4 regions of the Branchiibius cervicis genome follow, and region 4 is predicted to be linked to each of the others. Evidence: riboswitches for the same ligand, from Rfam matches in the RefSeq annotation. Region 4 holds a riboswitch; each other region holds the start of a gene.
The links. A riboswitch is a leader RNA that binds a small molecule or an ion and turns the genes downstream of it on or off. The one in region 4 is predicted to bind S-adenosylmethionine.
Positions count from the first base shown of each region.

Region 1 (7,520 bases), 1.6 Mb from region 4:
AGTGGAAACTTGCCTGCGCCATGCCCGCCTCGCGGCAGATAGCCCGCGTGGTGGCAGCTTGTACTCCGTCGGCGGCAATGATCCGCAGTGTTGCCTGGATCAGCAGTTCGCGGCGTTCGGCCACGGTGTATCTGGTCACGGTCACCCCTCGTCTTGGTCATTCGACCAACTCCCACGGAGGTTAGGTGATCCGGGGCGTCTTGCCAAGACCCAGCGCGGAGCGTTTCGTCGCGGAAGACCTCCCGAAAACCTCGCCGGCTCGCGCAGCGGAATGCCCCATCATTGAGGCGTGACCGAGCCAGAACCTTCCAGCGCCATCCGCCTGACCAGGAAGCCGGATCGAGGATCACGGGACCGAGCAGTTCTGGACGAGCTTCTCGACGAGGTCCTGGTGGGCACGCTGTCGACCGTGCTGGACGGCCGCCCCTGGGTGGTGCCCATGCTGTTCGCCCGGGACGGCGACCGGATCTTGCTGCACGGCTCCACTGGGGCGGGCGCGCTGCGGCAGGTTGCTTCGGGGGCGCCGGCTGCTCTCTGCGTGACCGTCCTCGACGGACTGGTGGTGGCGCATTCCACCTTCGACTCCTCGGCGAACTATCGCTCGGCGGTGATTCAGGGCGCTCTGACCCCGCTGCGGGACGAGGATGCGGCCCGTGCCCTCGACGTCCTCTCCGATCGCCTGCTGCCGGGCCGGGTAGCCGAAGTGCGCCCCCCGACCGCGCGGGAGCGGGCAGCCACCCTGGCGATGGCCCTACCGATCGTGGACGGCGCCTGGATCTACAAGTCCCGAACCGGTGGCCCGGGTGAACCCGATGAACCGACCGACGCCTGGACCGGGGTGGTGCCACTGAGGACCGTCGCCGGCCAGGCGCTGCCGTCCGCGCACGCCACGTCGGCAGGTCTGCCCCAACCGGAGTCGGTCGATCGGCTGTTGCGCAACTGGTCCTGACGGCGGTGTCGAACACCGGCCCGTGGCCCCGGAAATTCGCTGATACCGGGCTGTGTATATCGGTTTTCGGGGTTCGTACACCAGTACACTCGTGGTATGTCCGTGACCGTCACTGAGGACCCCGCAGCGGCTGGTGTTGCGCGCCCTGCGGTGCTGGCGGATGGGATCGCGGATGCGTCGGTGGCGGAGTTGCTGGCGGCGGCGGGTGAGTTGCTAGCGGTCGCCTACCAGCGGGTGCAGGAGGACTTTGCGGGGTTGTCGCTGGAGGTGTTGTTGGATCAGGTGGTGGCCGCGCAGCGGGTGCAGAACAGTGCCTGGGCGGTGCAAACTCACCTGTTGGCCCAAGCCGCGGCAATCGAGTACCGCGACGAACCCAACCCGATTGAGAATGCGTTGCCGAAGCTGGTGACCCGGGTGATCCGCCACGCACCAGGATCGTTCACCGATGAGTGGTTCCCGGTGGAGGTCGCGACCGGTCTGGGTTGGTCCGACCGGCAAACCCACACCCGCCTGACCGATGCGTTGGACACCCTCACCGGGTGCCCGCGGTTGCTGGATCGGGTCGGGGCCGGAGGGTTGGACCCGGCCAAAGCATGCGCGGTAGCCCAGATCAGCACCGACGCCCCCGACCACGTGGCCCAGGCGATCGAGGACAAGATCCTCAGCACAGACCCCGAGGGTTTGACCGCGACGAAGGTGCGGGCGATGGCCCGCCGGGTCCGGGCCCGTCTGGACCCGGTCGGGGCCGACCAGGCATCAACGGCGCGGCGCCGGTCGGCGGTCGGGGTGTGGGTCAGCCCGCACCACGAACCCGGCCTGTCCCAGTTGACGGCGGTGCTACCCACCCTGGAGGCAGCCAAACTGATGGCCGCGATCGATGAACTGGCTAGGGAGTTGCACCAGGTCACCACCACCGACAAAACGTTGCCGCAGTGCCGGGTCGACGCGTTGACCGACCTAGCGCTGCGCGGGGTGGGTGTCGATACCCAGCTGACGTTCCTGATCCCCATCACCCCACCCGTCACCCCGCCCGTCAGCGAGGGACCCGGGCAGATACCGGAATTGTCATTCGAGGAACCGGACTGGTCAGACCTGAACGATGCGTTCGATGAGGCCTGCCTGGACTACCACTGGCACGAAGACGGTCTGGAACCAGTCAACGGGCTCAATGAGTTGGATGCGGAACTACGAGCCCTGATCGCCGGCGAACTAGCCGACCTCAACACCACCGCCCGCGCCGAACACGACTCCACCGCACCACCGGGTAGCCGGCGGCCGCCGGATGAGGTCCCGGCCGGCGGGTCGGCGCCGTGGGAGGTTGCGGTGCAGGCAGGCCGGTTGGAACACGCCGCCAGCACCAGAGCCGGTCACCCTCACTGCGGGATCGGGGACGTGTTGCTGCCGCGGGTGGGGGTCATCCCCGCGGAGGTGATCACCCAGATGACCCACGTGCTCGGGATCAAGCTGACCCGCGCCCTGACCGACGCGACCACCGGCACCGTCATCGAAACCAGTGACCGGTCCTACCGTCCCGGGGCCCGCCTAGCCCGGTTCGTGCGAGCCCGCGACCAGCACTGCCGCTTCCCCGGCTGCACCCGACCCGCCAAACTCACCGACCTGGACCACGTGACCCGCTACCCCGACGGGCCCACCGCCGCCCACAACCTGCAATGCCTATGCCGCCACCACCACCGCGCCAAACACGAAGGCGGCTGGACCGTCACCATGACACCCCACGGCGTGTGCACCTGGACCAGCCCCGCCGGCCACACCTACACCACCCACCCCGGCAGCTGAGGCCTCACCACGCGTGCGCGGCGACCTCCCCGAAGAGTTCGTCGCCATCCACCGCGAGGCCTTTGCCGGCGAACCAGGTGGCGACGTTACGGCAGTCGCGGTGCAGGAAGTCCATACCGTGCGGGTTGCCGATCACATCGACGGTCTGCGGTACGTCGATGATCACCAGCCGCGAGCCGGCCACCAGCAGGTTGTACGCCGACAGGTCACCATGCGCGACGCCGAGGCCCGCCATGGTGATCAGCGCCGTACGGGCCTGATCGAACAGATCCTCCAGTTGCTCGCGCGATATTGCGCGCAGTGCCGCCAACCGCGGGGCCGGCGACCCGTCGGGGTGGGTGATCAACTCCATCAGGATCTCGGTGCCGTCGATCTGCACCGGGTACGGCACCGGTAACCCGGCCTCCCACAGTCTCACCAGGGACTCCCACTCGGCCATCGCCCAGCGACCGGCGGCCAGGTGCTTACCGAAGGATGTCTTCTTCGCCAGAGCCCGGCGCTCCCGGTGACCCTTCTTCGGGATCCCCCGGCCCTCGGTGTAGTCAGCCGTCCGGGTGAATGACGTGCGCTGCACGTCGCGGTACCGCTTGGCCGCCAGCCGGGTCGTGCGCGGCTGGCCCGACACACTTGCGCGCTCGAGCAGGAAGACGTCGGCTTCCTTTCCCGTCTTGAGGATGCCCAGCTCGGTCTCGACCGACTCGTCGTCGGAGACCAGCCACTCGGGCCACGGCGCCGGGCCGCGGGACAGGGCTGGAATCTGCCGCCAGCTCGACCATCGCTGACCGGGTTCCAGTTCGTGGACCTCGAAGCGGGCAAGGAAGGGAAGAATCGACGCTTCAGTTGCGTCGGAAGGGTTCTGGTTCAACGGTATTCCGATCATCAGGAAGTAGGTGGCGGACGCACGTGAACACGGCCATGGCACGACCTCCCTCATCTCGATCGGATACGACAACACCCACCGTGTCAGAGACGCGGTGGGTGTTGCGAATGGTTTTTCGGCCGGATCAGGCCTTCGCGGCGCGGAAGCCCTGGTCCAGGTCGGCAATGATGTCGTCGATGTGCTCCAGACCGACCGCAAGACGCACCAGACCCGGTGTCACACCCGCGGCCAGACGGTCCTCGTCGCTGCCCTGACTGTGCGTCGTCGAGGCCGGGTGGATCGCCAGCGACCGGACATCGCCGATGTTAGCCACCAGCGAGAACAGCTCCAGGGAGTCCACGAACTTCTTCCCCGCGTCGACGCCGCCCTCGATCTCGAAGGACAGCACCGCACCTGAGCCGAGCGGCGTGTACTTCTGCGCAAGGTCGTAGTAGGGGCTGCCCGGCAGCGAGGCCCACAGGACCTCCTTGACCTGCTCCTGCGTCTGCAGCCACTCGGCGACCTTGCGAGCGTTCTCCAGGTGCCGCTCGATGCGCAGGCTCAGGGTCTCGATACCCTGCGCAATCAGGAAGGCGTTGAACGGCGACAGCGGCGCACCGAGATCGCGCTGCAACTGCACCCGCGCCTTGAGGATGAAGGCCAGATTGGCCCCCAGCGGACTTCCGACGCCGAGGTCACGGGCGTAGACCAGGCCGTGGTAGCTCTCCTCCGGCGTGTTGTAGTTCGGGAACTTCTCCGGATCCTTGCCGAAGTCGAAGTTGCCGCTGTCGACGATCACACCGGCGATCGACGTGCCATGTCCGCCCAGGTACTTGGTCGCCGAGTGCACCACGATGTCGGCGCCGTGCTCGATCGGGCGCAGCACGTACGGCGTGGCCACTGTGTTGTCGACGACCAGCGGGACCCCGGCCTCGTGCGCCACCGAGGCAACACCCTCGATGTCGAGGATCTCCTGCTTGGGGTTGGCGATGGTCTCGCCGTAGAACAGCTTGGTGTTCGGGCGGATCGCCGCGCGCCACTGCTCCAGGTCGGTCGCGTCCTGCACGAACGTGGTCTCGATGCCCAACTTCTTCAGCGTGTACTTCAACAGGTTGAAGGTGCCGCCGTAGAGCGCCGGGCTGGCCACGATGTGGTCGCCCGCCTCCGCGATGTTCAGGATGGCGAGGGTCTCGGCGGCCTGGCCGGAAGCGGTGAGCAACGCGCCGACGCCGCCCTCGAGGCTGGCGATCCGCTGCTCGACCACGTCGTTGGTCGGGTTCATCAACCGGGTGTAGATGTTCCCGAACTCGCTGAGGCCGAAGAGGTTCGCGGCCTGGGTGGTGTCGTTGAAGACGTAGGAGGTGGTCTGGTAGATCGGCAGTGCTCGGGCCTGCGTCGTGGGATCGACGCTCTGACCGGCATGGATCTGCCGGGTCTCGAAGGACCAGTTAGGGGTGTCGCTCATGACGAACCTTTCGGGTGTCCGGTATCTGACTGGTGCGGACGCTCACGGGTCGTCCGCGCTTGCCCGGTCACTCGGCGTACGTCGAGTGGCTGGGCCAGGTCCTCACCCGGGGCACCCCACCGCGGAGGAGGGTTGCCGGCCAGCGAGCCGGGGCTTGGCGCTGGCACTCATGACCTGCCGAGAAACTACACCCAGCCGCTTGGAAATGTATAACCGTCTCTTATACCGAGCCGATGGTGAGCCGCTCAGAGGAACTGCGACACGGTGTAGATCAACAGACCCACCAGACCGCCGACCACGGTGCCGTTGATCCGGATGAACTGCAGGTCGCGCCCGACGTGCAGCTCGATCCGCTCGGAAGCCTCCTTGCCGTCCCAGCGCTGGATGGTCTGGGAGATGACGCTGGACAGCTCGCGGCCGTACGTCGACACCAGGTGACCGGCCACCTCGCTGATCCGCCGGTCCACCGCTGCCTGCAACTCCGGATCGGTCACCAGTCGCTGCCCGGTGTCACCGATCAAGCGGGCGAGCCGCACCCGCAGGTCGCCGTCGGGATCGTTCAGCGCGTCGACGAGCACGGTCTGGCCCGACCGCCACAGGGACAGCAAGGAGGTGGAAACGTTCGGGTGCGAGAGGAGACGGACCTTCAGCGCCTCGGTCTGCTGCATCGTGTCGGGGTCGTGCTGCAGCTGGTCGGCCAGTTGCCGCAACACGTTGTCGAGCGCACCGCGGACCGGGTGGTTCGGGTTGTCGCGGATGTCCTCCAGCCACTTCACGATCTCGGTGTGCAACCGGGTCGAGACCGTGTCGTCCAGCCACTTGGGCGACCACGACGGCGCGCGCTCGGAAATGATGGAGGTCACGCTGCTGCGGTTGTCACGGACCCAGGCGTGCAACTCACGTGCGGTCAGATCGACCAGACCGTGGTGCGATCCGTCGTCGACGATGCCCTCCAACAGCGTGCCGAGCAGTTCGGACACCGGTTCGCGGGCCACCCGGGGCAGCAGCACCCGGTCGAGCAGACCCTTGACGTCCTCGTCCTTGATGTTGCCAACTGCGCGAGCCAGTGCCGGTGCCGACTGGTCGACCACGCGCCGGGCATTGACGGGTTCGGCGAGCCACTCCCCGATCCGGCGGGCGACCTGCGCCCCGGCCAGCCGCTCCTGGACGTTGTCGGCCGTGAGGAAGTTCTCCGTGACGAACTCCTCCAGGTTCTCCCCGATGGAATCCTTGCGCTCAGGGATGATCGCCGTGTGCGGGATCGGCAATCCGAGCGGATGCCGGAAGAGCGCGGTGACCGCGAACCAGTCGGCGACCGCGCCGACCATCGCCGCTTCGGACGCGGCGTTCACGTAACCCCAGACGCCGCCGTGACCGTGAGTGGCGACGAAGACGATGGCGGCGAGAACGAGCAGACCGGTGGCCACGAAACGCATCCGGCGCAGGGCCGAGCGCCGACGGGCATCTCCCGCCGAGTCCAGCATCGGGCCGGATGGTGCGCTGCGCGCCGGTGCGGTTTCCGCTGTGCTCATCGCTGCCTCAGCCCTTGACCGCCCAGACCTCACGGTCCAGTACGGCGCCGTCCTTGCCGAATTCGCGGCTGCCCTCGGCCACCGGTATCCCTTGGTGTGCCGCGGTATTCGTGATCGCTGTCGCCAGCCGGTCCCACACCTGACCGCCCTGCGGGAAGCCCATCTCCCAGTTGAACGACTCCACGCCGATCACCGTGCGATCCGGCAGCAGATGGGCGCGCACCACCGGGTACGAACCGTCGATCTCGATGACCAGGGCCTTGGCGTCCGGACGCACGTCGGTCACCCGGGCGTCCGCCATCGCCGTACTCGCAATCAGGTTGCCGGTGCGCTCGGGCTCGGCCGCAAGCGTCAGCGTGCGGCCCATCATCGCCAGATGCTTGGTGGCCGGTCCTGCCGTCATGGCCCGACCGAAACCGCCCTCCAGGGCTCGGTCGCGCACCTGTTCGTGGGTGCGCGTCACCTTGCCTTTCATGAAGTACCACCCGAAACCGATGATCAGCACCACAGCCAGAAAGAGGATCACCTTCACGCGCTAAGTATGCGACACCGAGCCCACCCAGCCAGTACGGCGTGTGATCGGCGTTACACTCCACTACACCTGTCGTAAAACGAGCCCCCCGGGAGCCCGCACGTGAGCACACGACCGATGAACTTCGCCCAGGTCGACTTCCCCACCCACCCCGGCGCCGACCGGTCATCGGCGACTTCGGCACCATGATCCGGCGGCACCGGGGGCGCCCGGTCCAGCGCGCCGTGGAGATCCTGGCCGACTTCACCGATCCGATCGTCGAGATCAAACTCTTCGACACCAAGCTCGTCCTGGTCCGCAGCGGCCTGGTCGGTGCCGAGCTGTGCGATGAGTCCCGGTTCGAAAAGCGGCTTGCACCGGGGCTGATCACGTTGCGGCAGTTGGCC
Region 1 covers NZ_JBHSWJ010000002.1:1,142,522-1,150,041, reverse strand. The annotation lists gene ACFQBT_RS06150 (TetR/AcrR family transcriptional regulator) at 1-139, opposite strand, end outside; gene ACFQBT_RS06145 (pyridoxamine 5'-phosphate oxidase family protein) at 290-949, shown strand; gene ACFQBT_RS06140 (HNH endonuclease signature motif containing protein) at 1,046-2,746, shown strand; gene ACFQBT_RS06135 (serine protein kinase RIO) at 2,751-3,680, opposite strand; gene ACFQBT_RS06130 (bifunctional o-acetylhomoserine/o-acetylserine sulfhydrylase) at 3,751-5,070, opposite strand; SAM riboswitch class IV at 5,121-5,245, opposite strand; gene ACFQBT_RS06125 (DUF445 domain-containing protein) at 5,316-6,602, opposite strand; gene ACFQBT_RS06120 (hypothetical protein) at 6,610-7,134, opposite strand; partial or broken gene ACFQBT_RS06115 (cytochrome P450) at 7,287-7,520, shown strand, end outside.
Region 1: linked by a shared signal. The riboswitch ahead of ACFQBT_RS06130 (bifunctional o-acetylhomoserine/o-acetylserine sulfhydrylase) and the one ahead of ACFQBT_RS14490 (LLM class flavin-dependent oxidoreductase) in region 4 are both predicted to bind S-adenosylmethionine.

Region 2 (7,520 bases), 800 kb from region 4:
TCTCCCGCAGCGAGGCCCCCGAAATCCGGACGTTGCGAAGTGGTCGGTGGCGACCCGAAGGATCTCCTGTTCCCGGGCCAGACCCTTCCGGTGTCGCCGCGGCGTGTGTTCAGCATCGGTCACCAAGCCAGCATCCCAGCCGGTCGGAGCCGTGTTCGAGGCACTCGGCCGACACGCACAGAACGGATGCGGCGAACGCTATGCGCGGGATACTGCGCGAAGGATCGCCTCGGTGGGGGTGCTTCCCCACAGTCCCCTTCGACAGGTCAACGAGGTGGGAGCGGAAGAGAATAGGATCAGTCAACGGGAGAAACTAGAGCCAACTCGGCACCATTGTGGCGTGGTAATCCCCCTGGTCTGGAGTGTGCGCCCAGATGGGTCCCGGTCGATCTCGAAAATCCTCCTGACCAGGGAGGACTTGCGGTAACCCGCTGCTTTGCAAGCAGGGGGTTACGGGTTCGAGTCCCGTTGGCTCCACCACGGCCAGGTCTGCCGGAAGAGACAGCCAATGTCGCCCCAGCCCCGCCTCAGGGGTTATACCTGAGTGATGGAGCCAGCGACGTCTCAGCCCACCGTCCAGGACCGCATCGACCCCGAGTCCAAGGTGCCCCTGGATCAGTTGTTGCAGGCGATGCCCGGCGGCTTCAACGCCATCAGCGACATCGTCCAGCGCCGCGCCGCCCTCAAGGCAGCGCTCGCCACGATGGAGGCCCCCGAGAACGAGAACGTCACCCGAGAGGACCGCGCTGTGCCGGGTCCGCCCGGTGAGCCAGACATTTCCGTGCGCATCTACCGGCCCAAAGGTGTCGAGGGCGTGCTGCCCGGCGTCTACTTCATCCACGGCGGCGGCATGATCCTGGGCGACGTGGACGGCGAGGACGCCGTCGCGTCGATGATTTGCGAGCAGGTCCGCGCGGTGGTGGTGTCGGTCGAATACCGCCTCGCACCGGAGAACCCGCACCCGGCGCAGGTCGAGGATTGCTACGCCGGTCTGACGTGGACGGCAAACAACGCGACCGAGTTGGGGATCGACCCCGCGCGCTTGGCCCTCTTCGGCGGCAGTGCGGGCGGTGGCCTGGTCATCGCCACCGCGCTCATGGCCCGCGACCGCGGTGGCCCGGCGCTGTGCTTCCAGATGCCGATCTACCCGATGATCGACGATCGCAACGTGACCCCGTCGAGTCAGGAGATCACCGACGTCGGCATCTGGGACAGGGCCGGCAACATCGAGGCGTGGGCCTGGTACCTCGGGGACGCCCAGGCTGACACGTACGCCGCGCCCAGCCGGGCCGAGGACCTCACCGGACTCCCGCCCACGTTCATCGATGTCGGCACGTGCGACCTCTTCCGTGATGAGGACATCGCCTTCGCGAACCGGCTGATGCAGGCCGGAGTGCCCACGGAGCTGCACGTCTACCCGGGTGCCTACCACGCCTCGGAGGTCTTTGCGCCGGAAGCCGCGTTGTCGCAGCGCATCGTGGCCACCCGCGTGGCGGCGCTCCGGCGCGCCCTTGCCTGAGGCGTCACGGCTCCGTTAGCGCGCCAACCATGCCCATCAGACTGGAGAACGTCGGGATCGCCGTCCACGACCTCGAAGAGGCCATCGCCTTCTTCGCCGACCTGGGCCTGACCGAGGTCGGCAGGGACACGGTCAGCGGCGAATGGTCCGACACCGCAGTCGGTCTCGACGGCAACCACGCCAAGATCGCGATGCTGCAAACCCCCGACGGGCAGGGCACGTTGGAACTCTTCGAATACCTCGACGAGCTGGCCATCGAGACGCAACCGACGCAGCCGAATGAGATCGGCATGCACCGGGTCGCCTTCTCCGTCGACGACATCGACGCCGCGTTGGACATCGCCGCTCGGCACGGCTGCTACCCGCTGAGGGGAGTCGCGACGTACGAAGACACCTACAAACTCACCTACGTCCGCGGCCCCAGCGGCATCATCGTCATGCTCGCCCAAGAACTGCACCCGTGAGCGCCGCACCGCGCATCAGCGAATTGCAGCGACGGCGAATCATCGCGCGCCGTCACCACTTCGCCGGTGACGCGGATGGCCCGGAGCAGGTGGTCACGTCCGTGCTCGCGTTGCACGCCACCGACCCCGCCTCGCCCTACCTGTCGGTGCTCGCCCGCAGCCGCACCACCAGCTTGGCCGATATCGCCGCCGCCATGTACACGCAGAGATCCCTGGTCCGGTGGCTGGCCATGCGACGTACCTTGTTCGTCTTCGACCGCGCGGATGTCCCCGTCGTCCAGGCGGCGGTCAGCACCCCGCTGGCCGCCACATTGCGCACCCGCTTGCTCAGCCGTTTGCGCCGAGGCGGCACCGAGCCGCCGGTCGACGGTGACCTGGCCGACTGGCTCGACGACGTCACCGACGCGGCCGACGGGGCGTTACGACAACTGGGTACGGCGACCGGGGCTGAGCTGGCAAGGGCCGAGCCGCGGCTGGCGACGACCATCCTCCCCGCCGCCGCATCCGACCAACCGCAGAACCTGACCAGCACGTTGCTGGCGATGATGAGCGCGCAAGGACGCCTGGTGCGTTCCGTCCCCGGTGCCGCATGGACGGTCCGCAGCCATCGCTGGGAACCGGTGACCGCCTGGTGGCCGGATGGCCTACCATCGGTCGATCCGGCTGAGGCGCAACGTAATTGGGCGATCAGGTGGCTCACCGCATTCGGCCCGGCCACGCTGGATGACCTGCAGTGGTGGACCGGTTGGACCAAGACCGCCGTACGCGCAGCGCTCCAGGATCTCCCGCTGGTGGACGTCGATCTGCACGGTCTGCCAGGCGTGGCCCTGGAGGCGCAACTCGAGCCCGCACCGGACACGGCACCGACCGCAGTCCTTCTCCCGGCCTTGGATCCGACCCCGATGGGCTGGAAGCACCGCGACTGGTTCCTCGGGCTCGACCGGGACCTGGTCTTCGACCGCAACGGCAACCTCGGTCCGACGGTGTGGTGGGACGGGCAGCTGATCGGTGCCTGGGCCGTGGGCCCGGACGGCCAGTTGCGCACGGCGGTCCCGGGTGACTACGGCGCCGAGGCGCGGGTCGCTGTCGACGAGGCGGCGGCAGACCTCGGCAGCCGCATGGAGGGTGCCGTGGTCCGGCCGGTCTTCCCGACCCCGCTCGAACGGTCGCTGCGGGGCTGACCCGTTCGGCCGCGTGCACGAGCACGGCTGAGTTCGCAGCCAGTCGGCGTACGCCGGTCATTCGGCGCCGGGGGCGGCTTCCACTTCCAGCACCGTCGCCGACGGTGCGGATCGTTCCCACAGCACCGCGCCCACACATGCGGTGAGGACCCAGCCGACGGCGATCGCGCCGCACCAGATGATGATCGCCATCGCGACGCCGATCGGTCCGAAACCGTTCCACCCCTCCAGCAGGGATGGCGCGAACAGCCGCTCCACCAGCGGCAGAATGACGCCGTCGATGGTCAGACCGGCGAAACCGGCCGTCACCAGGAACCGTGCGCCCCGGCCGCCCTCACGCACCAGAAGGGCAGGGGTCACCGTCCAGAACACCCAGAGCGGGATCAACGACACCAGATACAGCGGAATCGCCACGGAGAGTGGGTGATCACCACCGAACGCGACGACGTCGTGGATCGCGAGGGTGACCAGGTAGGCGACGAACCACAGCGTCCCGCGGCCCACGCGCTGCCAGAAGGTCAACGGCTCGCGGCGCCAAGCGGCCGCAAAGATTCCGGCCACCTGGGACGTCATCGGAATCCCCCACACCAGGAACCCGGCGAGACCGACCACGGTCCAGGACGAACGCAACGCATCGGCTGCACCGAACGCCTCGCGCACCGTTTGCCCGAGGGATCCGCTCAGCCCGAGCTGACGCTGGAAGAGCACGCCGACGCTGATGTTGGCGGCGAACCCGCTGAAGTATCCGAAGCCCAGGATGACCAACGGGAGGACTGTCGTGAACAGCGTGAGTGAGAGCAGGCCGGCCTGCGTGCCGCCGTCGATGTCCTGGAACCGGCGTACCACTGCCGGCACAAAGGCAGTCGCCCGTCGTTCCTGCAGCCGCTGGTATTGCGCACCCAATCCGAGGCGCTCTGCCGCCGCCCGCGCAGTGTCGTGCGATTCCTCATCCATGGCGTCACTGAACCTATCCGTACGCAGGCACCGATGGGCGTCGTCGCGGCCCGACCGGCGCCCGAGCGGGACTGGCACGATGGACTCATGAGGCCCTATGCGGAGCTCATCGCCGAGGCCGAGGCCGCCGACGTCGCCGGATGGGGATTCGAGTGGCTGGCCGGTCGGGCCACGGAGGAACGGCCCCCTGGGGGTACGCCCACCTGGTGGCCGGCCGGCTGGCGAAGGCGCGGCGCGCCCTGGACATCGACACCGGTGGCGGGGAGGTCATCGCTGAAGCCCCCGTGCTCCCTGCGGCCATGACGGTCACCGAGTCGTGGCCGCCCAACGCCGACCGGGCGCGGACGCGGCTGGCGGGACGCGGCGTCCGTGTGGTGCAGACCGATCCAGGTGCTCCGTTGCCGTTCGCGGATCGATCCTTCGATCTGGTCACCTCCCGGCACCCGGTGCAGCCGGACTGGACCGAGATCGGCCGGGTGTTGGAGCCGGAGGGGCACTACGTCGCACAGCACGTCGGTCCGGCGTCGGCGTTCGAGTTGATCGAGTACTTTCTCGGCGCGCAGCCCGAAGCACGCGCGGCGCGGGATCCGAGAACCGAAGCGGCAGAGGCGAGGAGCGCTGGGCTGACGGTCGTTGATCTGCGTACGGCGCGCTGCCGGATGGAGTTCTACGACGTGGGTGCCGTGGTGTGGACGCTACGCAAATGCGTGTGGTGGGTGCCGGATTTCACCGTGGAGCGTTACGACCTGCAGCTACGTGAACTGGATGCCCGGATGCGGCGGGGCGAGCCGTTCGTCGCGCACTCGACGAGGCATCTGATCGACGCCCGCCGCTAGCTACTCGGTCGCGGCTTCCGGCGCCGACCCGGCCAGCCGCTGCTGAACCCGCTGGTCTACCAACGCATCCAGCTTCTTCTGCGACAGGGCGCGATGCAGTGGCAGCCCCAGCCCGAGACCGATCAGCACCCCGGCACCGAGGGCGATCCCGCTGATGATCAGCATCTTGGGCCGCGGGTCGTGCAGCGTCTCCTTCGTGCCACCGCCCTGGTAGCGGGTCGCGATTTCCCAGACGACCTTCATGTCGACGCTGACCGCCATGAACAGCATCACGGCGCCGACGATGAGCGCGATCAGGCCGAGCGCCAGAAGGGTCAGCTTGAGCTTCTTCATAGGCAAACCGTATTGCACCCGAGCCGCTAAGAGCCTGAGATGAGTGGTCCGAACAGAAGTGGACAAGCCGACCGCACATCCCCTACTTTCAAAGTAGGCATTGAGCGTCAGCGACAAGCCCTGGCTGGCTGACCGGCAACCCTCCTACCGCGGTGGGGTGCTCCAGGTGAAAGCCCGGCCCGATCGGATCCCCGGCGGGCAAGCGTGAGAGCCACCCCGAGGGAGCAGCCATGAGCAACGCCGTCATCCACAGCACCGACTTCGCCTCCGAATGGCAGCGCTGGCACGACCACCACGAGCAGGTCCGGTCCGACCGGCACGGCTTCCTGGCGGTCACCGGTCTGCACTTCCTGACCGACCAACCCCAGCGATTCGAGCGGGCCCCCGGACAGTGGTGGGCAGACGACCGCGGCATCCACGTCCGTCTGGACGACGGCGAGGCGCTGACCAAGGACGGCGAGCGCCTCGAAGGTACCGTCGACTTCGGAGTCATCCCCGAACGTGCCGGTGTGACAGTGGGATTCGGCGACGGTGTCATCGAGATCGCCAAGCGCGGTGGCGAGGACATCATCCGTCCGCGGCACCCCGACCACGAGATCCTGACCGCGTACCAAGGCACACCCGCCTTCGCCCCCGACCCGTCCTGGGTCGTCGAAGGCCGCTACACGGCGTACGACGAGCCGGTCCCCACCACGGTCGGCGCCGCGGTCGACGGTCTGCAACACGTCTACGACGCACCCGGCGAGATCCACTTCACCAAGGACGGGCAGGACCTGACCCTCGTGGCGTTCCCCGGGCACGGGGACGATCTGCTGGTGCTGCTGCGCGATGCGACCAGTGGGGTCAGCACGTACGCCGCGAACCGGGCCCTGTCGGTCCCCGCGCCGGACGCCGAGGGCCGGGTCACGCTCGACTTCAACCGCGCGATCAACCTGCCGTGCGCCTATACGCCGTACGCCACCTGTCCGCTCCCGCCGTCGCGCAACCGGTTGCCGATTGCGGTCGAGGCTGGCGAAAAGACGCCCGCCTGATCGCTTAGGCCGGGGGGATGTCCACCTGCGACCACCAACGCACCGCAGTGCGCTCCAACGGAGCCAGGCCGGTCTCCTGGGACAGTTCCTCCAGGCCCGGGTGGGCCGACATCCCTGCGGCATAGAGCAGTCGTCGCCGCTCGACGTTGGGCGCGCGCATCTCCGCACCCAGGTCGATGTCGGGCGGGAATGCGCGGTTGTGTGCCAACGGCACCAGCAATCTGGCCCGCTGGTCCGGATCGGCCTGTCGGTAGGTGTCGCCGAGGGAACCCGCGTCGTAGCGCTGGCAGGAGTTCAGTGTCACCTGGGCGCCGGGCAGATCCTGGTCGTGATGCTCCAGATGGTGCGACAGCGCGTCGGCGAACGGGCTGGAGGCCAGCACGATCGCACCCGTCAGGGGTGAGATCTCATCCGACAAGGCTTCGCGCAACCGGTAGATGAGCCCCTCGACCAGGGTGGCCGGCCGGTGCGGGCGCGTCTGCTCGAGCAGTTTCTCCGCGATGCGATCGCACCGGGCCCGCAGCACCCGGGTCTCCTCGGGGCTGCGGTCGGCCGCCGACCGCGCGGCGCGGTGCTCGAGCAGATCTCGTCGGGCCCGGTCCCCCAGCCGGGCCAGCAGGTGCGTCTGGGCGGGTCGCACCAGGAGGTTGAAGATCAACACCGCCGGCTCGTATCGCGACGATCCGGGTTGGCTGAGATCGGCAAGGAGTTGCTCGCCGAGACGGGCCCAGAAGGCCGGTGTGATCTGATCCTCGACGACCGCCAGTTCGATCGCTCCGCCGGCAAGGAGCAGCGCAACGCCCTCGAGCTTCTGGTAACTGTCCATCAGCACCTCGGCGGTGCGCGGATGGTGGGCCTTGGGCAACAGCTCCAAGGTGTCTCCGATGACGGAGTACCCGCAGGCCGAGAGGTGTTCCTCGATTGCATCGCCCACCAGGTCGCGGGTGAACTCGTCCTTGGCCAACCGGATCAGGGCCCGCATCCGGAACTGGTATGCCGACCCGAGGGATACGGTCATCTCGGTCATCAGCCGGGAGATCAGGGCCTGGGTGTCGGCGCTGCGCAACACCAGTCCGCCGGCCGGTGCGGTCAGCAGGTGGCTGAGGCGGTGCCAGTCGGGGCCGTTGAGGCCGCTGTCCACCCGATCCAGCAGCGACCGGCGCTGCATCCGATCGATGTGCACCACCGCGCTGTCCTCCAGG
Region 2 covers NZ_JBHSWJ010000002.1:3,580,821-3,588,340, forward strand. The annotation lists partial or broken gene ACFQBT_RS18540 (TetR family transcriptional regulator) at 1-25, opposite strand, end outside; gene ACFQBT_RS18545 (alpha/beta hydrolase) at 548-1,519, shown strand; gene ACFQBT_RS18550 (VOC family protein) at 1,549-1,983, shown strand; gene ACFQBT_RS18555 (winged helix DNA-binding domain-containing protein) at 1,980-3,164, shown strand; gene ACFQBT_RS18560 (hypothetical protein) at 3,222-4,118, opposite strand; gene ACFQBT_RS18565 (class I SAM-dependent methyltransferase) at 4,325-4,954, shown strand; gene ACFQBT_RS18570 (hypothetical protein) at 4,955-5,287, opposite strand; SAM riboswitch class IV at 5,384-5,498, shown strand; gene ACFQBT_RS18575 (DUF1684 domain-containing protein) at 5,518-6,318, shown strand; gene ACFQBT_RS18580 (hypothetical protein) at 6,323-7,520, opposite strand, start outside.
Region 2: linked by a shared signal. The riboswitch ahead of ACFQBT_RS18575 (DUF1684 domain-containing protein) and the one ahead of ACFQBT_RS14490 (LLM class flavin-dependent oxidoreductase) in region 4 are both predicted to bind S-adenosylmethionine.

Region 3 (7,520 bases), 1.7 Mb from region 4:
CTCCGAATACAGGTCTCCGAGCCCGTATTCCATGAGTGACTCGCTCTTGACGATGTGCGTCGAGGAGCGCTGCACCATCGTCACGTCGGCGCCGTTCTCCCACAGTGCCCCGCAGATGTCGAAGGCGGAGTTGTTCGAGCCGATGACCACCGCCCGCTTGCCGGCGTAGGCGTCCGGACCCGGGTGCGCGCTGGAGTGGTGTACGTCGCCCTCGAAGACGTCGATTCCCTCGACCTCGGGCATCCGCGGCTTACCCGACATACCGGTCGCGAACACCAGTTGCGTCGGGCGCAACGTCACCGGCTGCCCGTCACGCTCAACCTCGACGGTCCACTCCCCGCGCTCGGCCGACCAGCTTGCCTTCTTGGCTTCGGTGTTGTTCCAGTACGGCACCTCCATGACCTTGACGTAGGACTCCAGCCAGTCGGCGATCTTGTCCTTGGGTGCGAAGACCGGCCAGTTGTCCGGGAACTTCAGGTACGGCAGGTGGTCGTACCAGACCGGGTCGTGCAGGCACAGCGACTTGTAGCGACCGCGCCACTGGTCACCGGGCCGGGGGTGCTTGTCGATGACCAGCGCCGGCACCTCCAACTGCCGCAACCGGGCGCCGAGGGCGATACCGCCCTGTCCGCCGCCGATGATCAGCACGTAGGGCTGGGTGGTCGAACCCAGCGACTCGGCCTCCTCCTGGCGACGCTCGGCCCAGCTCTTGCGATCGCGCGTGGCGCCGTGCTCAGCACCCTTGGGGCGCCGTACGCCGCGTGGTTCCTCGTGACCCTTGAGCTCCCGCAGGGCGGTGAGCAGCGTCCACGCCCTGTCCTCGCCCTCCTCCTCGGTCAGCCGGACCAGGCCCTGCCCGCGCCCGATCCCGGTCTCGAAGGTGAACCAGGCCGTCACGACACCGTCGTCCTCGGTGGCGGGCTCGCTGGTCCGGAACGTGCCCGGGTCGGTGCGGTCGAGCGTCTGGGTGAGCAGGTCGGTGACCCCGCTGCGACCCTCGACGGTCACGATGTTCCAGGTGAAGGACACGAGATCTCGCCAGTAGCTGTCGGTAGCGAAGAGCGCGGCCGCCGCCGCGATGTCCCGCTGGCGCAAGGCGGTCTCGAAAGAGTTCAACCAGGTCTCGGCGCGGGTTTGCGCATCGGTCGCCGTTGCGGCGGGCGAATCGGCAATCTGCGTCATGTGCTCTCAACTCCTCGATGTCGTACGGTGTGATCTACAGCACACCGCGCCGGGGTCCGGGGCGGAACCGTTGCACCACGTTGCATGCGGCGAAAGTGGGATGTGATGACCTCAGCGGCGGCGGTCGCACCCGGTGTCGATCTCGGGCTGCGCGCGCGGCAGTTGGTCCGCCTGCACGACGCCGTGATGTCCGGCTCCCGTTCGCTGGAGGAGCCCCGACCGGTCGTTGCTCGCTCCTGGGCCCGGATGAAGTCGCTGGGCCTGGATCCGGACCGGCCGCTGCACCGCGACATCCTGCCCATCGACCAGGTCGAGGCCCGGCGGGCCGAGAGCGCGCTGGCGCTGGTCGCCGACCGGATCCGCGCCGTGTTGACCAGGGTTGCTGACGCTTCCCTGTTCATCGTGGTCATCACCGACCGGGACGGCGTCATCTTGTGGCGGGAGGGGTCGCCGGCCATTCTGCGACAGGCGGATTCGCTGGGATTCGCGCTCGGCGCGCACTGGTCGGAGACCTACGTCGGCACCAACGCCATCGGCACCGCGCTGGCCGAGCAAGCGCCGGTCCAACTGTTCTCCGCCGAACACTTCGAGCACCGCCAGCACCCGTGGTACTGCACCGCGGCACCGGTCCACGATCCGCGGGACGGCTCATTGCTCGGAATCGTCGACGTGAGCGGTCCGGCGATGACCATGCACCCCGCGCTCGTCGCGCTGGTCGACAGTGCCGTGCAGCTGGCCCAGGGCGCGCTCTGGCAGCACCACGAGCAGCAGCTGCGACGCCTTCGGGAACGCGCCAGCCACCTGATCGCCACGGCCGGCAGCCCGCTGCTGCTGGTCGACGACCACGGTTGGGTGGCCCACCGCGAAGGAGTGAGTGTCCGCGACCGCATCGCGGCACCGCGGGCCGACCGGCCGCTGGCCGTCCCCGGCCTGGGCATGTGCCTGCCCGAGCGCGTGGGCGACGGATGGCTGGTGCGGCCGGCTCCCGAGCCGCGGCGACTGTCGGCCCGGCTCGGCCGCGACGACACGCTGCATCTGGCGGGCGGCGCCGAAGACCAGCCGTGGACCGTGCCGCTGAGCCGCCGCCACGCCCAGATCCTGCGCCTGCTGGCCGCCGCGCCGCGGGGCATGACCGCTGCGGCCTTGAGCACCCGGCTCTACGGCGACGGCGAGCACGAAGTGGCCGTCCGGGCCGAGATCAGCCGGTTACGACGCGCCGCGGGGGCGCTCGTCGAGGCAGCGCCGTACCGCATTGCGGACGGCATCGACGTGGTGTGCGACTGAACGCGCCTGCACTGCTACAGTTTTTGACCAGGTCAAGAGTCTCAGTCGTAAGCCCCGGCTGACTGAGCGGCAACCCTCCTCCGCGGTGGGGTGCTCCGGGTGACGACCCGGCCGGATCGCAACAGCGTGACGGCAAGCGCGGACCAGTCCTCCGCTCGCCACCTTCGGCGTGCTCGCTGGTCCCTTGGACCGACGAGGAGTATCGCCATGAGCACCGTCACGAGCATCACCTGTACGCCGAGCAACGGCTTCACCGAGCCGGCACCCGCCGCCACCCCCAGCCCCGAGCACCCCAGCGCTCGCCGGCTGAGCATCGTGACGGATCTACCGCGTCGCGGTCGCGGCAGTGTGACCGCGGCCGGCCTGCCCCGCACCGTGGCCCACGAGATCGGCGTACCCACGGTGCACCGCACGGTCGTGGACATCGCCAACTTCGACCACGGCGCGACCACCCCCGCATTGGTGGCCGTGACGCAGGCGGTGGACAAGGTCAACCCCACCTACGGCTCGGTGCACCGCGGCGCGGGTTACGCCAGCCGCCTCACGACCGGCTGGTTCGAGCAAGCCCGCGCCGAGGTCGGCCGGTTCGTCGGTGCCCGATCCGGTGATGAGGTGATCTTCACCCGCAACACCACTGACGCGTTGCGGCTGCTCGCTCACGCGTTGCCCCAGGACGCGCTGGTCTTCGCCTGGCAGTCCGCGCACCACGCGGCGCTGCTGCCCTGGCCGGCCGGGCGTACGACGTCGTTGCGGGTGCCACGCAGCACGGCCGACGCCGCCGACCTGCTGCGCACCGCACTGGCAGCCGCCGACCCCCGGGCGCCCAAGCTGGTGGTGCTCACCGGTGCGTGCAACGTCACCGGTGAGGTGTGGCCGGTGCGCGAACTATCCTCTGTTGCAGCCGAGTTCGGCGCCCGAGTGGTTGTCGACGGGGCGCAGCTGGTACCCCACCGAGCCGTGGACCTGGACGAGCTGGGCGCGGACTGGATCGCATTCTCCGGGCACAAGATGTACGCCCCCTTCGGCGCCGGAGCCCTCGTCGGTCGAGCCGACTGGTTGGACGTCGCCGAGCCGTACCTGCCTGCCGGCGGCGCCACGCACTCCGTGTCCGCCGACGGGATCTTGTGGCACAGCGGGCCTGCCCGCCACGAGGGGGAACCCCGAATGCCCTGGGCGCCATCGCCATGGCAGCTGCCTGCGCCACGCTGGCCGAGCACCGAGAAACCATCGAGCGGTACGAGGACGCCCTGGGCAGCCGACTGCGGGCGGGTCTGGCCCAGATCCCCGGGGTCACGATCGTTTCGGCGCTGGGGCAGGACCGTCCGAACGTCGGCGTCGTCACGTTCACCGTGGATGGGTGGGACAGTTCGCTTGTCTCACAAGTGCTTTCGGACGAGGACGGCATCGCCGTCCGCGACGGGCGCTTCTGTGCGCACCTGTTGTGCGACGCCGTGGTCGGACAGAACACCACTGCCGTGCGGGCCAGTCTCGGCCTGGCGACCACCGTGGATCACGTCGACCGGTTGATCGCCGGCGTACGTCGCCTGGTCACCTCCGGCTCGGCACTGCCCTACCGGCACGTGGCGGGTCAGGGGTGGGAAGCGGTCGGCGACCCGCGCGACCTGAGCCAGCCGCGTCCCTGGTAAGCACGCCTGCCGCGCTCCGTCCAGCAACGCTCCCTGGACTTTTGGATCTCTTTTCACCCGGCGAGGCCTCCGGCGGGTGAAACGCGATCCAAAAGTCCGGCAGGCAAACGTCTTGCCGCGTACCTCATTCGCGATATATCGTGACGTCGGTAACGCGATATATCGTGATGGGAGAGGTAGATGCAGGCCTGGGAGATCCGTGAGCCGCAAACGCTGGAGATCGGCGAGGAGAAACCGGCCACCGTCCGCACGGTGTCGGTGTCCATCGTCGGCGGTCAGGTGGACGTCGTCACCCACGGGGACGCGGACGGCGCCACGCTGGAAGTTCATGAGCTGCGCGGACGACCCCTGCAGGTCACCTGGGACGGCAACACCTTGAAGGTCACCCACCTCAAGGTCGAGGGCGAGAACATCTGGGAGACCCTCAAACGGCTCGGCTCGTCGTCGGCGCAGGACCGGGCACGCATCTCCATCGCGGTTCCCGAGGGCGTTACGGCCAAGATCAACACGGTTTCCGCCCAGGTGCTGGCCAGCGGGCTGACCCGCCCGGCCAAGATCAACACGGTCAGCGGCAGCGTCACGTTGGATCACATCACCGACGCGGTCGACGTCAACACGGTCTCGGGCACGGTCGAATTGCACGGGCTGGTCGGGTCGCTGAAGGCCAACGGCGTCTCCGGCAACATCACGGTGCATCGCAGCCAGGTGAACCCGGTGAAACTGAACACCGTCTCCGGTGACATCACCCTGGACCTGCTGAGCGCCAAGACCTCGATCTCCTCCACGGCGGTGTCCGGGGACGTCCTGGTGCGGGTGCCCGACGCGGACGGATTCGATGTCCAACTGAGCAGCCTCAGCGGTGCGGCGATCGTCGACGGACAACGCATCGGCAACCCGGGAAGCCGCGGCGGCGGCAGGCTGTCGGAGGGAAACCCCACGCTCAAGATCAAAGCCAGTTCCGTATCCGGTGATGTCGTCGTCATGCGCTCGACCCAGGCGGTCGAACAGTGACACCGGTCTTCCAGCACGGACAACTACGCCTCTACCTGCTGGCACTGCTCGACCAGGGTCCGCGGCACGGCTACGACATCATCCGTGACCTCGAGGAACGGTTCGGCGGGCTGTACACCCCGAGCGCCGGCACCGTCTATCCCCGCCTGGCCAAGCTGGAGGAAGAAGGTCTGGTTTCGCGGACCGACGACGGCCGCAAGGCGACGTACGTCATCACCGAGGCAGGACGTCAGGAGGTCCGCGACCGCAAGGAGGACCTGGGCGAATTGCAGGCCGACCTCGAAAGATCCGCCCGGGAACTGGCCGATGAAGTGCGCGCCCGGGTGCACGGCAGCGCCGCTGACCTGAGGGCCGAGCTCAAGGCCGCGGCGAGAGAGGCGCGGCGGACCGCGACGACGGTTCCCGGTGGCTCGGCCACCGGAGGGGCCGGCTGGCATGGCTTCGTGGGCGCCGGACCGGAGATCGACGCCATCGAGCGTGGACTGCGGGATCTGAGCAAGGCAGTGCGCAAGGCCGCGTCCGGCAAACACAGCACGCCACAAGTCCGCCAGACGCTGCTGGCCGCACTCGAGGAGGCGCAGCGGCAGGTTCGGGAGGCCATCCGTCAATCCGGGTCCTAATCTGAGGCGGTGAGCGACACCGTGGACACCCAGCAGGCCGCCGACCTGCTCGGTGTCCGGGTCGCGACCGTCTACGCCTACGTCAGCCGCGGCATCCTGTCGCCGGTGCCGGGTGGGCCCCGATCCCGCGGATCGCGCTTCGAGCGAAACGCGGTGCTGGCCCTCGTGCAACGCCGCAAACGGACCCGAGCAGGGACCTTCGAGATCGCGGTCCAGACGCAGCTCACCCGGATCGATCCGGCCGGCCGGTTGTTCTATCGCGGGCGGGATGTCGAGCATCTCGCAGCCACGTCGCACTTCGAGGATGTCGCCGAACTGCTTTGGGACACAGAGGTTATCTGCCCCTGGCCCGCTGTCGACATCGGTGTCGACGAGCGCGCAATGCCCCACGGGGACCGCATCCGGGCCGCCATCCTCGACGCCGGTCTGGCCCGGCAGGACGACTTCCCCACCGCGGCCGTGCGGTCCATCAACGCCGCCATCGCGTCACTTCCGACGCTGGGTACCACGACCGGCGATTCCGTCGCAGCCCGCCTGTGGCCGAAACTCACTGCGCAGCAGGCAGATCGGGAACGTATCCGTGCGCTCGACGCGGCGCTCATCCTGCTCGCCGATCACGAGTTGGCCACCTCGACGGTCGTCGCCCGCGCCACCGCCGGGACCCGGGCCGACCCGTACCACGTGCTACTCGCCGGTGCCGCCGCCCTGGCCGGAGCGGCGCACGGCGCAGCCTCCGGCGCGGCGTACGACGTGCTGACCGGATCGCACGAACTGCACCAGGTGCCAGCCGGTTTCGGTCATCTTGTCTATCGCGACACCGATCCGCGATTCGATGCCCTCATCGCGAGGGTCGAGCCCTGGGCGCCGCAGGTCGTGAGCCGGGTCGACGACCTGACCATCGCCGTACGCCGTGCACATGGCGCCGCGCCCAACGTCGATCTGGCGCTCGCCGCGTTGAGCGTCGCTGCGGGAGCGCAGCGGTGGGCCGGTGAAGTCGTCTTCCTGATCGCGCGCATGGCGGGATTCGCTGCCCACGGGATGGAGGAGCAGGGCCAGCCGCTGCGGTTCCGGCCGCAGGCGGACTACGTCGGAGATCCCGGCACCGGCACGGGTGCGGCCGGGCCGACGTAGTGCGACGACGGGCGGATGATCTTGGTATCCGCCGCCTGCTCCAGGATGTGCGCGGTCCATCCGACCACCCGGCTGACCGCGAAGGTCGGCGTGAACAGCATGCGATTCACACCGCAGGCGTCCATGACGACTCCCGCGTAGTACTCGACGTTGGCCCGCAACATCCGGCCCGGTTTGACTTCGTCCAGCACGGCCACCACCTCGTTCTCAGCGGCGATCGCGAGTTGCGCTGTGTCACCGCCTAATTCGGCGGCGGTCTCACGCAGTAACTCCGAGCGAGGGTCCAGCCCGCGGTAGATCGCGTGCCCGAAACCCATCACCCGGTCCCCCGCCGCGAGCTGGGCGCGCGCCCACGCAGCGGCGCGGTCCGCAGTGCCGATCGCATCCAGGGCATCCAGCGCCCGGCTGGGTGCGCCACCGTGCAACGGACCGGACAGCGAGCCCAGGGCGGCCACGACGCACGCAGTCGTGTCCGCTCCCGTCGAAGCCACGGTGCGGGCCGTGAACGTCGAGTTGTTGAACCCGTGGTCGATGGTCAGGATCAGGTAGCGGCTGAGCGCCTGCACCTGCTGCGCTGACGGCTCCGCCCCGGTCACCATCCACAGGTAGTCACCGACGTGGCCCAGCTCCGGTCGCGACTGCCGGG
Region 3 covers NZ_JBHSWJ010000002.1:1,070,780-1,078,299, reverse strand. The annotation lists gene ACFQBT_RS05820 (flavin-containing monooxygenase) at 1-1,182, opposite strand, end outside; gene ACFQBT_RS05815 (GAF domain-containing protein) at 1,288-2,466, shown strand; SAM riboswitch class IV at 2,497-2,611, shown strand; partial or broken gene ACFQBT_RS05810 (aminotransferase class V-fold PLP-dependent enzyme) at 2,674-3,564, shown strand; partial or broken gene ACFQBT_RS05805 (aminotransferase class V-fold PLP-dependent enzyme) at 3,651-3,932, shown strand; gene ACFQBT_RS05800 (hypothetical protein) at 3,972-4,112, shown strand; gene ACFQBT_RS05795 (DUF4097 family beta strand repeat-containing protein) at 4,293-5,123, shown strand; gene ACFQBT_RS05790 (PadR family transcriptional regulator) at 5,120-5,743, shown strand; gene ACFQBT_RS05785 (citrate synthase) at 5,753-6,874, shown strand; gene ACFQBT_RS05780 (citrate/2-methylcitrate synthase) at 6,826-7,520, opposite strand, start outside.
Region 3: linked by a shared signal. The riboswitch ahead of ACFQBT_RS05810 (aminotransferase class V-fold PLP-dependent enzyme) and the one ahead of ACFQBT_RS14490 (LLM class flavin-dependent oxidoreductase) in region 4 are both predicted to bind S-adenosylmethionine.

Region 4 (7,520 bases):
GTGGGGCGCTTCGTTGCTCGGCTCCCAGTCACCGGAGTTCCACGATGACGGCAACGGAGTAGTCGCCTCGTCGGCCTCTCATGTGCTGTTCGAGGTGCTCGGCGGCGTGCTCGGGGCGGCCATCGTGCTGGCGATTGCGTCGCTGATCTGGTTCTTCCTGTGGTGGCGCGCCCGGCAGGACGGCCTCATCGCCGACCAGGACGACGACGATTACGACCTGTCACTGGACGACGTCGACGACATGATGGTCGATGAGGACTCTTCCGACGAGGTGTACGACGTGGAAGAAGAGTCCTCCGCGTCGCCGGGCGACGGCGCCGGCCGCGGCTAGCGGTCAGTCGGTGTGGCCGCAGGTGTTGTCGCACAGCAGCCACAGCTTGGAGGCGCCGCAGCCGCAGGAGGTCAGCCGGGTCTCATGCTCGGCGACGTAGTTGACGTCGGCCGGGATGTCGGTGATGTCGAGGTCGCCTTCGATCATGACGGCGCCGTCGGCGGAGGCGGTGATGGCGGTGGGTCTGGTCGGTTGCTCAGCCGGCCCGTCGATCAGGCGATACTGCAAAGCGCCACTGTGGCAACGGCGTACGACCTCGGCCAGTTGGGCCGGGTTGGCGTTGTCCGGTTGGATCCAGGGGCGTTTGGCGGTATCGAAAACCGCGGGTAGTCCGTGCACACACTCCGCGTAGTGGATGCACCGTGTGGCGTCGTAGGTCACCTCGATGCCGGCGCCGACGTAGCGCTTGCCCTGCTCGAACGGCGTCTGACTGGACATCGTGACCTCCCGGGGTTTGCGGTCGTCGCGGCCGCGATCGGTGGCTGACCCTCACGACGGTAGTCAGGTGCGGTACGTCGCGCGACACGCGAACCCACCGCGGGGTATCAGGACCACCGGTCGGTTGCTCTTCATGGTCGTCACGGTGGGCGCCCGAAAGGAAGACCGGCGATGAGCGAAACGGACGAAACGGGTCAGCCGGAGCCGACCCCCGAGGCCGAGCACGCACGCCGTCGGGTACGGCGGGGAGCGATCCCCAGCACACCCGAGCAGCGTGCAGAAGCAGCGCGCTACGACCCGGCCGCGGCCGACCGTGACGATCCCGATTCAGAAGAAAGCCATTGAAGGAGCACAACCATGCCTGGTCAGACCCTCGGCCGCGGAGCGATTCCCACGCCGACACACGTCATGAAAGCGGCCGCCCGGCACAAGGCAACGATCGCGGCACCGCCTTCGTACCTGGTGAGACCGGCGCGAATCTCCATGTGGGGTAACGACGTCCACGGTGACTGCGTGACCGCGGAGGAGGCCTTCGCCAAGGCCTGCAATTCACCGGAGATCTTCATCACCGACCAGCAAGTCATTGCCTGGGCGACCCGGCACGGCGTCCTCGAGGGTGCTCAGCTGGTGTCGGTGATGGACACCATGCGCACCGACGGATTCACCTCGGGCAGCTACGAATACAACGACGGTCCGCACTACCTGGTGGACTACACCAACTCCGGGAATCTGCACAGTGCGATCAGTCGAGGACCGGTCAAGCTCGGCATTGCGGCCAACCAGGTGGAGCAGGCGTATTGGGGGAACGACGGCCACACCGGTTGGTACGGAACGGGTTTCACCACCGACGACGCGGAGGACCACTGCGTGTCGCTGTGCGGATACGGCACCGTGGGTTGGCTCGCGGGCAAGCTCGGGGTTCCGGTGCCGGCCGGTGCTCAGGCGTCAACCCCGGCGTACGCCATGTTCACCTGGAACTCGATCGGCATCATCGACGCAGCCTCCATGATCGCGGTCACCCAGGAGGCGTGGTTGCGCACGCCGACAACCATCACCACGCGCAACTCCAATCCGGGTCAGCCGACGATCCAGCAGGGCGCCACGGGCGATGCGGTCAAGCGCTTGCAGCGGGCGCTACGGCGTACGCCGAACCTGGGCGTGGTCGTCGACGGCAACTTCGGGCCGCGCACCAGGGCGGCCGTGGTCGACTTCCAGCAGGGTGCAGGGCTCACGCCGGACGGGATCGTAGGCCCGCTCACCTGGGCGGCCCTGCCCGGCGGGGGAGCGATGCCGACCCTGCAGCAGGGCGCTTCGGGTGCCGTCGTCACGCATCTGCAGCAGGTGCTCACCACCGGTGCCTCCGGTCAGTGGGGCACCACGCCCGGCGGCGTGGACGGCCAGTTCGGACCGCACACGGCGGCGTCGGTGAAGGCGTTCCAGCGCTGGGGCGGCGTCGCGCAGAACGGCGTGGTCGCCGACCCCACGTGGGACGTGTCGTTGCACGCGGCCAGCGCCGACCTGGAGACGCAGGTGGGGTTGCAGTTTGCCGCCCCGTGACGGCGACGGTCTCACCGTCACGTGCTCACCCCGTGGCCAGGGCGTGCGAGACGGCCCCGGTGGCCACAGTTGCTGCTGCCTGCTTCTGAGCCGGCGGACCCCAGCCCCACGGCGGATCGGGGATGTCGCGCCGCAGGGTCGGCGCGATGTCGGACTGGAACAACGCCAGGCTGTCGCGATGCTGCTCCGGGGTCAGGCCACCGGCGTCCGCGTGGACGTGCAGCACACTGTGGCCGAACTGGTCGTGGTAGCGGTGAACCTTGTCGATGATCTGCGCCGGGGAACCGATCAGGGCTGAACTGTGCTCGACGTAGTCTTCGAAAGTGGTGAAGACCTGCGGCACCCCCGCCCGCCTCTGTGCAGCCGAATTCCCCTCCCACACAGGACGATAGGTCGCCAATGCGACCTGCGAGTTGCGGTGCGAGTAGTAACCGGCGGTGCCGGCGCCCACCGTGGCCCGCGCCGGGTCGTGGCCGTAGTGGGCCCACCGCTGCCGGTAGTAGTCGATGAGCTCGGCGTAGGGCTCGATCGGATTCGTGACGTTCGCGGAGAACAGCGGGTCGCCGTACCGCGCGGCCAGATCCACCGACTCGTGACTTGTCGCCGAGCCATGCCAGATACGGATCGGGTGCTGGTAGGGCTGCGGCCACACTTCGGCGTCGCGCAGCGGCGGACGGAACTGGGTGTCGTAGGTAATCCGGTTGTCCTGCCACAGGCGGCGGAACACTTCGAACGACTCGGCGTTGCGCGCCCACTGGTCCTCGGGCGTCACGTTGAAGAGGTCGCGCTGGGCGGCCCCGTTGCCTTTGCCGATGATGAGTTCGAGCCGGCCGCCGGAAAGATGATCCAGGGTCGCGTAGTCCTCGAACGCGCGCACCGGGTCCAGCAGGCTCAGGGTGGTCACTGCCGTGAACAGTCGAATCGACCGGGTCCGTGCAGCGATGTGCGAGAGCACGACCGTCGGCGAGGAGGAGATGAACGGGCGCTCGTGCCGTTCGCCGACTCCGAACCCGTCGAAGCCCAGTTGCTCTGCGAGGAGTGCGTTTTCGATGACCTCTGCGAAGCGATCATGGGTGGATACCTGGTGGCCGGTGACGGGGTCAGGGGCATGGACGATGAGGGTGATGGCGAGGAACTTCATGTCGTCTGCTGCCGGTCGCTGGTGGTGTCAGTCATGACGGAACCTCCGTTGTCAGGGTCCCGCGGCGGAGACCACGCGCTTGCCACGGGGTTGCCGCAGCCGGGCTTTCACCTGGAGCACCCCGCCGCGGGTGGGAGGGTTGCCGGTCAGCCAGCCAGGGCTTGTCGCTGACACTCGTTGCCGTGTGGCACGTTACCCACGACGGGCCAGGAGAACAAATGCCTACTGCCTGACTAGACAATGGTGGCGCCACGCGCGGGACTGGTCCGGCACCCCCGTGTTGGACCATGAACGGTTGTGGGGGATTGTGATCTGTCTCACCATCTGCCATAGTCGGTTAATCGTTTATACGAGGAGGTGTAGCGATGGCTGTCCGGATCAAGGACATCGCCAGCCAGCTCGGCGTCAGCGACGCGACCGTGTCGCTGGCGCTTTCGGGCAACCCCCGCATCTCCGCCGCCACGCGAGAACGAGTCCTCGCGGCTGCCAAGCAACTGGGATACCGGCCGAACACAGCGGCGCGCGCGCTGCGCACCGAGTCGACCAAGGCGCTCGGACTGATCGTTTCGGACGTGTCCAACCCGTTCTTCGGCGAACTGGCCGGCGAGATCGAACGACAGGCGGGAGCGTCCGGGTATTCGGTCATGCTGTGCAACTCCGATGAGGACGTCGAGCGGCAGGACGAGTACCTCAGTGAGTTGTTGGGCGGTCGCAGAGCTGACGGAGTGATCCTCGTGCCAGTGGCGTCGAGTACCCCAGCGTTGCGGGAGGCCGCTGCGGGCCGCGCAAAGATGGTCATTCTGGATCGACCGCTGACCGTCCCCGGCACCGGTGAGCAAGCCAACTATCTTCGGTCGCTACCGACGGTCCGCAGTGATGCCACGGAAGCGCTTCGCGAAGCAGCCGAGATGCTCGTAGCGCTGGGTCACAAGCGAATTGGAGTCGTCGCGCCGCCGCAGACGACCCCCTTGGCCGAGAACGACGCGGCGAGATCCGTGACGCCCTGGTGACGGCCGGCGTGTCGCCGCGAGCGGTGTTGGTCGAAGAGGGCGACTTCCGCGAAGGTAGCGGCCATCAGGCGGCCAAGGAGTTGCTGAGCCGCAGAAGCCGTCCGACCGCGATTGTGGCGGCGGACGGGCTGATGGGTGTCGGTGTCCTCAAAGCAGCCCGAGAACTGGGACTCCGGGTCCCTTTCGACGTGTCGGTGGTGTGCTTCGACGACGCCCCGTGGTTCGACCTGTTCGATCCGCCGCTGACCGCCATTGCGCAGCCTGTGCAAGCGCTGGCCGAGGCAGCGGTTCAGTCCTTTCTCGCGTTGGTCGCCGGGATAGCACCGCCGGACCTGGCCGCGTGTCGACCACCCTGCACGTTGCTACGTCGCGCGTCGTGCGGACTCGCGCCGCTTTGATTCCTACCCGTGGGTCGTGTGCCCGCGGCCAGCTTCCGATCTTCCAGGAAAACAAGCACAACCATTACAAGGAGATTCCCATGAGTAAGCACACCACGACCGGCCTGGTGGCCGTTGCGATCACCGGACTCGTTCTCACGACGGCCGCGTGTGGACGTGGCGGCACGAGTAGTGGTCAATCGTCTAACTCGGGCTCGAAAGCGAAGATCGCCATCGTCACTCGCGACTTCTCCAACCCCTATTGGGCCGCACTGCGTGACGGAGCCGTCCAGGAAGGCAAGGCGCAAGGCGTCGATGTGACGGTAAAGGCCGGGTCGAATGAGACCGACTCGCAAGGCGAGAACGCGCAGATCAGCACACTGGCCGGCCAGGACTTCAACTGCTTCGCAGTGGTTCCGGTGAACGCGACCAACGTCATCACACCGTTGGTTCCTGTGGCGCGCAAAAACACCCCAATCCTCAACCTCGACACCCAGATCGACCCATCGGCCGCCAAGGCCGCCGGCGTCTCGTTCGCATCCTTTATCGGCTCCGACAACTTGGAGGCCGGCAAGCTCGCGGCCAGCAATCTCAGCAAGGCCATGGGTGGCACCGGGAAGGTGGCCCTCCTGCAAGGCATTGCAGGAGAGCAGAACGGCATCAACCGGGAGAAGGGCTTCGCGCAGGAGTCGGCGGGCAAGCTGACCGTCGTCGCGAAGCAGCCCGCCAACTATGACCAGAACACGGCCCTGTCCGTGACCACCACCATCCTGCAGGCGCACCCGGACATCACCGGGATCTTCGCCGCCAACGACACGATGGGTCTCGGTGCGGCGCAGGCGGTGAAGAACGCCGGCAAGGAGGAAAGGTCAGCATCGTCTCGGTTGACGGCATCCAGGAAATGCTGAAGTCGGTGCAGACGGGAACCAACACCGGCACCGTGACCCAGTACCCGTACGCCGAAGGCCAGATGGCCGTCCAGGCGTGTATGGCGAAGGTCGCGGGCAAGAGCATCCCCGAGCGGGTCGTCGCCCCCATCGCCTACATCGATAAGGCGAATGTGTCGCAGGCGATCAGCAGCTTCCCCAAGCCGTTCGGCAAGTTCAACGACCCGTTCGGCACGCCCAAGTCGTTCAACTGACACCGGTCCACCGTCATCTCACGAAAGGTTCATCATGCAGGCAGTAGCGCATGCCGACGCTGACGTCGAAGCGCGACCACGGCGCGACCGGCGGATCACCGAGCGCATCGCGAAGTACGCAGCGCCGATTGCGTTGGTGTTGTTGTGGATCGTCTTCTTCATCGCCACCCCGAAGTTCTTGACGGGTGACAACATCACCAGCCTTCTGGTGTCGGCATCCATCCTCATGGTGCTGTCGATGGGACAGCAGTTGGTGATCACCGTTGCGGGCATCGATCTGTCGATCGCTTCGAACCTGCCTTGGGCGGCCGTGGTCCTCGCCTGGACGTATTCGCACGGCTGGAACATCGCATTGGCGATGCTCGCTGCGGTCGTCGCCGGACTCGTGGTCGGCTTGGTCAACGGCGTGCTCGTTGCGCGACTGCGCATGGCGGACTTCATCGTCACCCTCGGCACGTTGTCCGTCGTCAGCGGCATCACCCTGGTCATCACCGGTGGGAACCAGACACCCGTGACGTCGGGGTTCCTGCAGGGCCTGGCACTGAATGGGATCGGACCGATCCGATGGTTCTGGCTGGTTGCGGTGATCGTCGCGCTGGTCACCGGCTACCTGTTGTTCTGGACCAAGACCGGAACCTACCTGCTCGCCGCGGGAGGGGATATCGACGCCGCACGCGACGTCGGCATCCGCGTCGTGAGCATCCGGACCCTCGCGTACGCCGCATCCGGGCTGGCGTGCGGTGTTGCCGCGGTCCTGTTCGTGGCCAACAACGGTGGCTCGGACCCCACGATGCAGACCAATCTGTTGCTGAGTTCGATCGCGGCCGTGGTGCTGGGAGGTACCAGCCTCAGCGGTGGCCGCGCGTCCGTTCTGGGCACGGCAGCAGGAGCCATCCTGCTTCAGACGTTGTTGAACGGATTCACCTTGCTGGACATCTCCCAGTACTACCAACCGGTGGCGGTCGGCCTGGTCGTGCTCGGCGCGGCGTTCCTTTCCCGGTTCCAGCGATAGGAGGAAGACGTGACAACGACAACCGAAACATCAACGACGCCAACCGAAACCGGAGTTCTGCTCGACGCTCGCGGCCTGACCAAGTCATTCGACGCGGTCCGCGCGCTGCGGGGGCCGACCTCGCACTCGTCAGGGGTGAGGTGACCGCACTGCTGGGCGACAACGGTGCGGGCAAGTCCACCCTGGTGCGGTGCATCACCGGTGTGCACTCACCGGACTCGGGCACCATCACGTTCAACGGCAGGGAGGTGCACTTCAGCTCACCGGAAGTGTGCCGGGCCAACGGCATCGAGACGGTCTACCAGAACCTGGCGCTGATCGATGACCTCTCGGTCTGGCAGAACCTCTTCCTCCGCCGTGAGATGACGTCCGGTTTCCCGCCCTTCCGCGTGCTCAACAAGAAGGCCATGCGCGAGCGGGCCGAGGGCATCCTTCACGAGCTGGACGTGGACATTCCCAGCGTGACGACAACGGTCCGGCGGATGTCCGGTGGCCAACGCCAGAGCATTGCGA
Region 4 covers NZ_JBHSWJ010000002.1:2,785,787-2,793,306, reverse strand. The annotation lists gene ACFQBT_RS14510 (hypothetical protein) at 1-331, shown strand, start outside; gene ACFQBT_RS14505 ((4Fe-4S)-binding protein) at 335-769, opposite strand; gene ACFQBT_RS14500 (hypothetical protein) at 941-1,114, shown strand; gene ACFQBT_RS14495 (peptidoglycan-binding domain-containing protein) at 1,127-2,326, shown strand; gene ACFQBT_RS14490 (LLM class flavin-dependent oxidoreductase) at 2,352-3,467, opposite strand; SAM riboswitch class IV at 3,538-3,649, opposite strand; gene ACFQBT_RS14485 (LacI family DNA-binding transcriptional regulator) at 3,833-4,477, shown strand; gene ACFQBT_RS14480 (substrate-binding domain-containing protein) at 4,474-4,875, shown strand; gene ACFQBT_RS14475 (substrate-binding domain-containing protein) at 4,818-5,762, shown strand; gene ACFQBT_RS14470 (hypothetical protein) at 5,768-5,995, shown strand; gene ACFQBT_RS14465 (ABC transporter permease) at 6,030-7,007, shown strand; gene ACFQBT_RS14460 (ATP-binding cassette domain-containing protein) at 7,148-7,520, shown strand, end outside.